Regions from separate parts of the Brevundimonas sp. Root1423 genome, predicted to be linked through region 2. Evidence: riboswitches for the same ligand, from Rfam matches in the RefSeq annotation. Region 2 holds a riboswitch; the other holds the start of a gene.
The links. A riboswitch is a leader RNA that binds a small molecule or an ion and turns the genes downstream of it on or off. The one in region 2 is predicted to bind glycine.
Positions count from the first base shown of each region.

Region 1: linked by a shared signal. The riboswitch ahead of gcvT (glycine cleavage system aminomethyltransferase GcvT) and the one ahead of gcvT (glycine cleavage system aminomethyltransferase GcvT) in region 2 are both predicted to bind glycine.

Region 1 covers NZ_LMFL01000038.1:5,569-11,001, forward strand. The annotation lists gene gcvPA (aminomethyl-transferring glycine dehydrogenase subunit GcvPA) at 87-1,433, opposite strand; gene gcvH (glycine cleavage system protein GcvH) at 1,461-1,823, opposite strand; gene gcvT (glycine cleavage system aminomethyltransferase GcvT) at 1,835-2,950, opposite strand; glycine riboswitch at 3,098-3,195, opposite strand; gene ASD25_RS20510 (adenosine deaminase) at 3,225-4,238, opposite strand; gene argS (arginine--tRNA ligase) at 4,271-5,433, opposite strand, start outside.
Region 2 covers NZ_LMFL01000034.1:14,894-20,326, reverse strand. The annotation lists gene gcvPA (aminomethyl-transferring glycine dehydrogenase subunit GcvPA) at 1-681, opposite strand, end outside; gene ASD25_RS18535 (FMN-binding negative transcriptional regulator) at 683-1,327, opposite strand; gene gcvH (glycine cleavage system protein GcvH) at 1,327-1,689, opposite strand; gene gcvT (glycine cleavage system aminomethyltransferase GcvT) at 1,701-2,816, opposite strand; glycine riboswitch at 2,870-2,955, opposite strand; glycine riboswitch at 2,960-3,057, opposite strand; gene ASD25_RS18520 (adenosine deaminase) at 3,087-4,100, opposite strand; gene argS (arginine--tRNA ligase) at 4,131-5,433, opposite strand, start outside.

The DNA of each region.
Region 1 (5,433 bases), on a different contig from region 2:
GCCGGTCAGGGTGGCGGGCTTGCTCTCGACGCGGTTCGGAGTGGTCGGGCGGCCGACGGAGTTCATGGTGCTCATGGTCATGATCCTCAGGCGGCCAGGACTTTGGACAGGGATTTGGCGAGAATCTGGATGTCGATATCCATCGTCATTTCGGTCGCGGCGACCAGCAGGACGTCATCCATGCCGGCGTCCGGCGCCAGACGGCTGTAGGGCACCCCCGCCAGGATATGGTGGCCGGCCAGGGTGTTGACGATCTCCGCCGCGTTTCCGGGCAGCCGCACGGCGAACTCGTTGAAGAAGCGCGGGGTCAGGATTTCGACGCCCGGGATGGCGGCGAGAGCGTCGCGCGTGGCCAGCGCCTTCTCGTGGTTCAGCAGGGCCATCTTTCGCAGCCCCGTCTCGCCCAGCAGGCTCATGTGGATGGTGAAGGCCAGGGTGCACAGGCCCGAGTTGGTGCAGATGTTCGACGTCGCCTTGTCGCGGCGGATGTGCTGCTCGCGGGTCGACAGGGTCAGGACGAAGCCGCGCTTGCCGTCGGCGTCGACCGTCTCGCCGGTCAGGCGCCCCGGCATCTGGCGGACCAGCTTTTCCCGGCAGGCGAACAGGCCGACGTAGGGTCCGCCGAAATTCAGGGCGTTGCCGATCGACTGGCCCTCGGCGGCGACGATGTCGGCCCCCATTTCGCCCGGCGACTTGAGCAGGCCCATGGACACGGCCTCGGTGACCACCACGATCAGCAGAGCCCCGGCGGCGTGGGCCGCCTCGGCGATCTTGGTGACGTCCGTCGCCGTGCCGAACACGTTCGGGGTCTGGACCACGACGCAGGCGGTGTCCGGCCCGATCTGGGCGATCACCTCCGCCTCGGCGTCGACGGCGGCGGGCAGAACCTGGGTTTCGACCCCGACGGCGTGCACCACCGTCTCGGTCGCCCGGACATAGTGCGGATGCACCCCGCCCGAGATCACCGCCTTGTTGCGGCGGGTCACGCGGGTGGCCATCAGCACGCCCTCGGCCATGGCGGTCGAGCCGTCATAGAGGCTGGCGTTGGCCACCGGCATGCCGGTCAGGTTCGCGACCTGGGTCTGGAATTCGTAGAGATACTGCAGCGTGCCCTGGGCGATTTCCGGCTGGTAGGGCGTGTAGCTGGTCAGGAACTCCGACCGCTGGATCACATGGTCCACCGTCGCCGGGACGTGGTGCTTGTAGGCCCCCGCCCCGCAGAAGAAGGGCACGGAGCCGGCCGAGGCGTTCTTGGCCGCCATGGCTCCCAGCGCCCGCTCGACCTCCAGCTCGCCCGCCACGCGCGGCAGGTCGACGAAGCCGTCGCGACGCGCCGCTTCAGGCACGTCCACGAACAGGTCGTCGATGGATTTCGCGCCGATGGCCGCCAGCATGGCGGAGCGGTCGTCGGGCGTCAGCGGGAGGTAGCGCATGGCGGGGAGATCCGTGCGTGAAAGGGCTTAGAGGGTGGCCAGGAAGGCGTCGTAGGCGGCGCGGTCCATCAGGCCGTCGGTCGAGGTGTCCGACACCTTGATCTTCGCGAACCAGCCTTCGCCTTCGGGATCGGCGTTGACCGTTTCCGGGGCGGAGGCGAGGGCGGCGTTGCCTTCGATCACTTCGCCCGAGACGGGGGCGTAGACGTCCGAAGCCGCCTTGACGCTCTCGACGACGGCGAAGCTGTCGCCCTTCGAGACCGACTTGCCGGCCTCCGGCGTCTCGACGAACACCACGTCGCCCAGGGCGTCAGCGGCGTGCTTGGAGATTCCGACGGTGGCGATGTCGCCGTCGAAGCGAACCCACTCGTGATCCTTGGAGAAATGCATCGATCCGATCCTCAGGCTTTCGGTTTGCGATAGTAGCGTTGGGCGACGAAGGGCATGGCGACGACCTCGGCCGCGGCGGGCTTGCCGCGCACCAGGACCTTCAGGTCCGTGCCCAGTTCGGCGAACTGCGGCGGGACATAGCCCATGGCGATGTTGCGGCCCAGCGTCGGCGAGGGGCCGCCCGAAGTGACCGTGCCGATGACCTTGCCGTCCATGTCGGCGATCTCGGCGCCTTCGCGGGCCGGGGCGCCTTCCTTGACGCTCAGGCCGACACGGATCCGCGACGGGCCGTCGGCCAGTTCCTTCAGGATGCGGTCGGCGCCGTTGAAGTCCGCACGCTCCTTGCGCGACTTCGACAGGGCGAAGGTCAGGGCGCCCTCGACCGGGCTGGTCGAGGCGTCGATGTCGTGGCCGTGCAGCGGCAGGCCGGCCTCGAGGCGCAGGCTGTCGCGGGCGCCCAGGCCGATCGGCTTGACCCGGGCGTCCTTCAGGATCGTGTTCCAGACGCGCTCGGCCTGATCCGCCGGAACGGAAATCTCGTAGCCGTCCTCGCCGGTATAGCCCGACCGCGAAACGAAGCAGTCGCAGCCGAACAGCATCAGCCGGGCGCAGTCCATGAAGCCCATCTCGGCCAGCAGCGGCTCATGCGCGGCCATGACCTCGGCGGCCTCGGGCCCCTGGACGGCCAGCAGGGCGCGATCGTCGAGGATTTTCAGCGTCGCGTCGCCCTGCAGATTGGCTTTCAGGAAGGTGAAGTCGGCGTCCTTGTTGCCGGCGTTGACCACGACATAGAGGCCGTCATGATCTGGCTTGCCGGCCATCAGGTCGTCCATGACGCCGCCCTCGGCGTTCAGCAGCAGGCTGTATTTCTGCCGGCCCGCCTTGAGGACCGCATAGTCCCCGGGCACGAACCGTTCGAACTGGGCGATCGCGTCCTCGCCGGTGATCCTGCACTGGCCCATGTGCGAGACGTCGAACAGGCCGGCGTGCTCCCGGGTCCAGCGGTGCTCGGCCAGCACGCCCTCGTACTGCACCGGCATGTCATAGCCGCCGAAGCCCACCATGCGGGCGCCGAGCGCGCGGTGCGCGGCGTTGAGGGGCGTGGTCTTCAGGGGTTGGTCGGTCATGTTCAGGCTCCACGGTCGCGTCTTGGGGCGGAAAGCTCCGCCGTCCTCGCGCCCCCGCTGTCCTGAAGCCTGAGAGATTCCGGCCGCCAGAACCCTGACCAGCCTTGCTCCGTCGGCGCGCTCCGGAGAGCGACTTTCCAGCGTCCGTACGTCCTCGCGGTCCGTTTGCCTGAGCGTTTCCGGGGCGGTTGCGCCTTCGGCTCCGGAGCCCCCGAAAGGGCTCCGATCTCTCCCGCGAGAGCGCCGCGACCTAGGCCCCGACTCCGGGTCGGTGTCAAGCGGGACGGGCGGCGTATGCCTCGACTTCGGCGATCCGCGCGGCCTTTCCGGCCTCGTCCAGGAACGAGCCCTCGAAGCTGTTGCGCGCCAGCAGGGTGACCTGCTCCCGCGTCAGCCCCACGGCCCGCGCCAGCTGGCGATAGTTCTCGTTCACATAACCTCCGAAATAGGCCGGATCGTCGGAGTTCAGGGTGACGTGCAGACCACGCCGCAGCATTTCGGGTACGGGGTGGTCCCTGAGGTCCTTCACCACGCAGAGCTTGAGGTTCGACAGCGGGCAGACCGTCAGCGTCATCCGTTCGTCGGCCAGCCGCTCGACCAGACGCGAATCTTCCATCGAGCGGTTGCCGTGGTCCATCCGGTCGATGTGCAGCAGGTCCAGCGCCTCCCGGACATAGGCCGGCGGACCTTCCTCGCCGGCGTGGGCGCAGAGCTTGAGGCCCAGCGCGCGGGCGGCGGCGAAGACGCGTTCGAATTTCGAGGGCGGGTGTCCCACCTCTGATGAATCCAGCCCCACCCCGACGAAGTGACGCAGATACGGCTTCGCCGCCTCGAGCGTGGCGAAGGCTTCCTCCTCCGACAGGTGCCGCAGGAAACTGAGAATCAGGCCCGAGGTCACGCCCAGTTCGGCGCGGGCCCGGTCCATGCCGGCGATCAACCCCTCGACGACGACCCCGAAGGGCACGCCCCGGTCGGTATGGGTCTGGGGGTCGAAGAAAATCTCGGCGTGCCGCACGTTGTCCGCCGCCGCGCGCCCGAAATAGGCGAACGCCAGATCCTCGAAGTCGCGCCGCGTCAGCAGCACGTTCGCCCCGGCGTAGTAGATGTCGAGGAAGTCCTGCAGGTTGGAAAAGGCGTAGGCGGCGCGCACAGCCTCTACGCTGTCGAACGGAATGGTCACGCCGTTCCGCTGCGCCAGCTCGAACATCAGCTCGGGCTCGAGGCTGCCTTCGATATGGAGATGAAGCTCCGCCTTCGGCAGGCCGGCGATATAGGCGTCGAGCGACATGGGCGGCTCCGGAAACGAGCCGCCAGTCTAGCCTACATCCGCTCCGGCGTCTCGATGCCCAACAGGCGCAAGGCCGTCTCCAGCTGGTCCAGAGCGGCCTTCGACAGCGCCAGTCGCGAACCTCGGGTCGCCTCATCCGGCGCGATCAGCACCGGGCAGGCGGCGTAGAATTTGGAGAACGACTGCGCCAGCCGGTAGGCATGCTCGGCCACGACGTGGGGCATGCGCTTCTCATAGGCTTCGGCGACCGCCTGCGAGAAGGCGTCCAGCGTCAGGGCCAGGTCGCGTTCGGCCGGTTCGGCGATGACGATGGGCCCGGGCGTCGCGCCCTGTTCGGCGGCCTTGCGCAGCAGGGATTTGATCCGCACCGCCTGATACAGAAGATACGGTCCGGTCTTGCCCTCGAAGCTCATGAAGCGGTCGAGGTCGAAGACGTAGCTGGTGGTCCGGCTGTTCGACAGGTCGGCGAATTTCAGCGCCGCGACCGCCACCTTGTGGGCGGTGGCCTCGAACTCGGCCTCGGTCAGATCTTCGCCCAGATGCGCCTCGTGCAGTCGGTCGCGCGCCTTCTCCACCGCCATGGTGATCAGGTCGTGCAGCTTCAGCACCCCGCCCGCGCGGGTCTTGAACGGCTTGCCGTCCTGCCCGTTCATGGTGCCGAAGCCGAGGTGGTCCAGCGAACCCTCGGCGGCGTAACCCGCGAGATACGCCGCGCGGAACACCTGTTCGAAATGCTCCGACTGGCGCTCGTCGACGACGTAGAGAATCAGGTCGGGGTCGATGGCCTTGCGTCGGTCGAGGATCGTGGCGAGGTCGGTCGTGCCGTACATGGCCGAACCCTCTGACGAGATGACCAGCAGCGGCGGCGGGCTGGGCGCCTCGATAACGGAGCCGTCGGCCAGCTTGCGTTTGCGGGTTTCTCCGGGCCTGGCCACGTGCACCACCCGGGCGCCGTCGTCCTCGACCAGCAGGCCGGTCTTCTCGAGGTGGGCGATCATCTCGGCCATCACGGGATCGGCGTCGCTCTCGCCGTTCCACAGGTCGAAGGTCACGCCCAGGGCGCCGAACTCACGCTCCAGCGCCGTGCGGCTGACGGCGACGAAATGGGCCCACAGCGCCCGGTAGCCCGGGCGACCGCCCTGCAGCTCCGCCGTCGCCTTGCGGGCGCGGTCGCGGAAGCCGGCGTCTTCTTTGG
Region 2 (5,433 bases):
GTGGGCCGCCTCGGCGATCTTCGTCACGTCGGTGGCCGTGCCGAACACGTTCGGGGTCTGGACGACGACGCAGGCGGTGTCGGGACCGATCTGCGCGATGACATCGGCCTCGGCGTCGATTGCGGCCGGCAGGACCTCGGTCTCGACGCCGACGGCGTGGACCACGGTCTCGGTCGCGCGGACATAGTGCGGATGCACCCCGCCCGAGATGACCGCCTTGTTGCGGCGGGTGACGCGGGTGGCCATCAGCACGCCCTCGGCCATGGCGGTCGAGCCGTCATAGAGGCTGGCGTTGGCTACCGGCATGCCGGTCAGGTTCGCGACCTGGGTCTGGAACTCGTACAGATACTGCAGCGTGCCCTGGGCGATTTCCGGCTGATAGGGTGTGTAGCTGGTCAGGAACTCCGACCGCTGGATCACGTGGTCCACCGTCGCCGGGACGTGGTGCTTGTAGGCGCCGGCTCCGCAGAAGAAGGGCGCCGAGCCGGCCGACGTGTTCCGCGCGGCCATGGCGCCCAGCGCCCGCTCGACCTCCAGCTCGCCCGCCACGCGGGGCAGGTCGACGAAGCCGTCGCGATGCGCCGCCTTGGGCACGTCCACGAACAGGTCGTCTATGGATTTGGCTCCGATGGCCGCCAGCATGGCGGATCGGTCGTCGGGCGTCAGGGGGAGGTAACGCATCTCAGTCCAGTCTGGCGTTGTGGGTCATCAGCGCGCTGACGGCCCGATCGGAAAGGGAGGAGGAGGCGGCAAGTCCATCGCGCACGCCGGCGAAATCGTCGGCGCTGCGGTTCTGGCTCATCTTGAGGGCGCCGCGGATATCGTCGATCTCGATCCGCAGGCCGACGAGGGCATGCTGCAGCTTTTCGATATAGGGCTCCGGCGCATCGTCGACCGCCCACGGCTCTGACCGGTCGCGCTCAAGCGCCTCGGTCAGGCGTTCGAAATAGGGGCGCACCCGGGCGGGGTCGCTCTCGACGCAGGCCCGGCCGCGCGCCTCAACCCGGGCATAGTTCCAGGTCGGAACCGTTCGTCCGTGGACCTGCTTGGACGGATACATCGATGGCGAGACATAGGCGTCGGGGCCGGTGAAGATGGCCAGCACCTCCGCGCCTTCCGTCAGCGCCTGCCAGAAAGGATTGGCGCGCGCGACATGGCCGACAAGGGCCGTGATCCGGCCGTCAGCGCCATGCTCGGCCAAAAGCGGAGCGTGGGCGGCCAGCAGGCGGCCTTCGGCGTGGACGACAAGGCTCGCCAGCGGGCTGGCGCCGATCAGCGCAGCCAGCTGTGCGGGGTCATCCTCGACGAAGGCGCCGGGCCGATACATCAGAGGGTGGCGAGGAAGGCGTCGTAGGCGGCGCGGTCCATCAGGCCGTCGGTCGAGGCGTCGGACACCTTGATCTTCGCGAACCAGCCTTCGCCTTCGGGATCGGCGTTGACGGTTTCCGGGGCGGAGGCGAGGGCGGCGTTGCCCTCGATCACCTCGCCCGAGACCGGGGCGTAGACGTCCGAAGCCGCCTTGACGCTCTCGACGACGGCGAAGCTGTCGCCCTTCGAGACAGTCTTGCCGGCGTCCGGCGTCTCGACGAACACCACGTCGCCCAGGGCGTCAGCGGCGTGCTTGGAAATTCCGACGGTGGCGACGTCGCCATCGAAGCGAACCCACTCATGATCCTTGGAGAAATGCATCGGTCCGATCCTCAGGCTTTCGGTTTGCGATAGTAGCGTTGGGCGACGAAGGGGGTGGCGACGACCTCGGCCGCGGCGGGCTTGCCGCGCACGATGACCTTCAGATCGGTCCCCAGCTCGGCGAACTTCGGCGGGACATAGCCCATGGCGATATTGCGGCCCAGCGTCGGCGAGGGTCCGCCCGAGGTGATCGCGCCGATGACGTTTCCGTTCATGTCGGCGATCTCGGCGCCTTCACGGGCCGGGGCGCCTTCCTTGACGCTCAGGCCGATGCGGACGCGGTCCGGGCCGTCGGCCAGTTCCTTCAGGATGCGGTCGGCGCCGTTGAAGTCCGCGCGCTCCTTGCGCGACTTGGACAGGGCGAAGGTCAGGGCGCCTTCGACCGGGCTGGTCGAGGCGTCGATGTCGTGTCCGTGCAGCGGCAGGCCGGCCTCGAGGCGCAGGCTGTCGCGGGCGCCCAGACCGATCGGCTTGACGCGGGCGTCCTTCAGGATCTCGTTCCAGACGCGCTCGGCCTGATCGGCAGGCACGGAAATCTCGTAGCCGTCCTCGCCCGTGTAGCCCGAGCGGGAGATGAAGCAGTCGCAGCCGAACAGCATCAGCCGGGCGCATTCCATGAAGCCCATCTCGGCCAGCAGAGGCTCGTGGGCGGCCATGACCTCGGCGGCCTCGGGGCCCTGGATTGCGATCAGCGCGCGGTCGTCGAGGACCTTCAGCGTCGCATCGCCCTGCAGATTGGCCTGCAGGAAGGCGAAGTCGGCGTCCTTGTTGCCGGCGTTGACCACGACATAGAGGCCGTCGTGGTCGGGCTTGCCGGCCATCAGGTCGTCCATGATGCCGCCCTCGGCGTTCAGCAGCAGGCTGTATTTCTGCTTGCCGGCCTTCAGGATCGCATAGTCGCCGGGGACGAAGCGTTCGAACTGGGCGACGGCGTCCTCGCCGGTGATCTTGCACTGGCCCATGTGCGAGACGTCGAACAGGCCCGCGTGTTCGCGGGTCCAGCGGTGCTCGGCCAGCACGCCCTCGTACTGCACCGGCATGTCATAGCCGCCGAAGCCCACCATGCGGGCGCCCGCCGCGCGGTGTGCGGCGTTGAGGGGCGTGGTCTTCAGGGCTTCGTCGGTCATCTGAACTCTCGCGGTCGCGTGTTGAGGCGGAAGCTCCGCCGTCCTCGCGCCCCCGCTGTCCTGAAGCCTGAGAGATTCCGACGTCCTCAATGAGGTCGCCTTGCTCCGTCGGCGCGCTCCGAAGAGCGACTTTCCAGCGTCCGAATGTCCTCGCGGTCCGTTTGCCTGAGCGTTTCCGGGGCGGTTGCGCCTTCGGCTCCGAAGCCTCCGAAAAGGCCCCGATCTCTCCCGCGAGAGCGAGCGGACCTAGGCCCCGACTCCGGCGCGAAGTCAAGCGGAACGGGCGGCCCACGCCTCCACTTCGGCGATCCGGGCGGCCTTGTCAGCGTCGCTGAGGAAGGACCCTTCGAAGCTGTTGCGGGCCAAGAGCGTGATCTGGTCCCTCGTCAGGCCCACGGCCTCGGCCAGCTGGCGATAGTTCTCATTCACATAGCCGCCGAAATAGGCCGGATCGTCCGAGTTCAGGGTCACGTGCAGGCCGCGACGAAGCATCTCCGGCACGGGATGGTCCTTCAGATCCTTCACCACGCAGAGCTTGAGGTTGGACAACGGGCAGACCGTCAACGTCATCCGTTCGTCAGCCAGCCGCTCGACCAGACGCGGGTCCTCCATCGAGCGGTTGCCGTGGTCCATACGATCGATTTGCAGCAGGTCCAGCGCCTCCCAGACATAGGCCGGCGGACCTTCCTCGCCGGCATGGGCGCAGAGCTTAAGGCCGAGGTCGCGGGCGGCGGCGAAGACGCGTTTGAACTTGGACGGCGGATGGCCGACCTCGGACGAATCCAGTCCCACTCCGATGAAGTGGTGCAGATACGGCTTCGCCGCCTCCAGAGTGGCGAAGGCCTCGTCCTCGGTCAGATGCCGCAGGAAGCTGAGGATCAGTCCGGAGGTGACGCCCAACTCGGCCTTCGCCCGGTCCATGCCCGCGATCAGACCCTCGACCACGACCTCGAACGGGACGCCGCGATCGGTGTGGGTCTGGGGGTCGAAGAAAATTTCGGCGTGCCGGACGTTGTCGGCCGCGGCGCGCTGGAAATAGGCGAAGGCCAGGTCCTCGAAGTCGCGCCGCGTCAGCAGCACGTTCGCACCGGCGTAATAGATGTCGAGGAAGTCCTGCAGGTTCGAAAAGTCATAGGCGGCGCGCACCGCCTCGACGCTGTCGAACGGAATGGCCACGCCGTTCCGCTGGGCCAGTTCGAACATCAGTTCGGGCTCGAGGCTGCCCTCGATGTGAAGATGCAGTTCGGCCTTGGGCAGGCCGGCGATATAGGCGTCGAGCGACATGGGCGGCTCCGGTGAGGCGCCCAGTCTAACCTACATCCGCTCCGGCGTGTCGATGCCCAGCAGGCGAAGCGCCGTCTCCAGCTGGTCCAGCGCCGCCTTCGACAGCGCCAGCCGCGAACCCCGCGTCGCCTCCTCCGGCGCGATCAACACCGGGCAGGCGGCGTAGAATTTCGAGAACGACTGCGCCAGCCGGTAGGCGTGCTCGGCCATGACATGCGGCATCCGCTTGTCGTAGGCTTCGGCGACCGCCTGCGAGAAGGCGTCCAGAGTCAGGGCCAGATCGCGCTCGGCCGGTTCGGCGATGACGATGGGCCCCGGCGCCGCGCCCTGGTCCGCGCCCTTGCGCAGCAGGGATTTGATGCGCACGGCCTGGTACAGCAGATAGGGGCCGGTCTTGCCCTCGAAGCTCATGAAGCGGTCAAGGTCGAAGACGTAGCTCGTCGTCCGGCTGTTCGAGAGGTCGGCGAATTTCAGGGCGGCGACGGCCACCTTGTGGGCGATGGCCTCGAACTCGGCCTCGCTGAGGTCCTCGCCCAGATGCGCCTCGTGCAGCCGGTCGCGCGCCTTCTCCACCGCCATCGTGATCAGGTCGTGCAGCTTCAGAACGCCGCCCGCCCGGGTCTTGAAGGGCTTGCCGTCGGGGCCGTTCATGGTGCCGAAGCCGAGGTGGTCCAGCGATCCTTCGGCCGCGTAGCCTGCCAGATAGGCCGCGCGGAACACCTGTTCGAAATGCTCGGCCTGCCGCTCGTCGACGACGTACAGGATCAGGTCCGGGTCGATGGCCTTGCGGCGGTCCAGGATCGTGGCCAGGTCGGTCGTGCCGTACATGGCCGAGCCTTCCGAGCTGATGACCAGCAGCGGCGGCGGGCTGGGGGCCTCGATCACCGAGCCGTCGGCCAGCTTCTTCTTGCGGGTCTCGCCGGGGCGGGCGACGTGGACCACCCGGGCGCCGTCGTCCTCGACCAGCAGGCCAGTCTTCTCGAGGTGGGCGATCATCTCGGCCATGACCGGGTCGGCGTCGCTCTCGCCGTTCCACAGGTCGAAGGTCACGCCCAGGGCGCCGAACTCACGTTCCAGCGCGGTGCGGCTGACGGCGACGAAATGGGCCCATAGCGCGCGATAACCGGGGCGTCCGCCCTGCAGTTCGGCCGTCGCCTTGCGGGCGCGGTCGCGGAAGCCGGCGTCTTCCTTGGCCATGGCGGCGGCGGCGGGATAGAGCCGCTCCAGATCCTCAAGCGAGACCGGGCTTTCGGCCGGGAAGGGGCCATCGCCCTCGGCGAGGAAACCGTCGGCCTTGCCCTCATCGCCCACGGCGACGATCAGCAGCCCCATC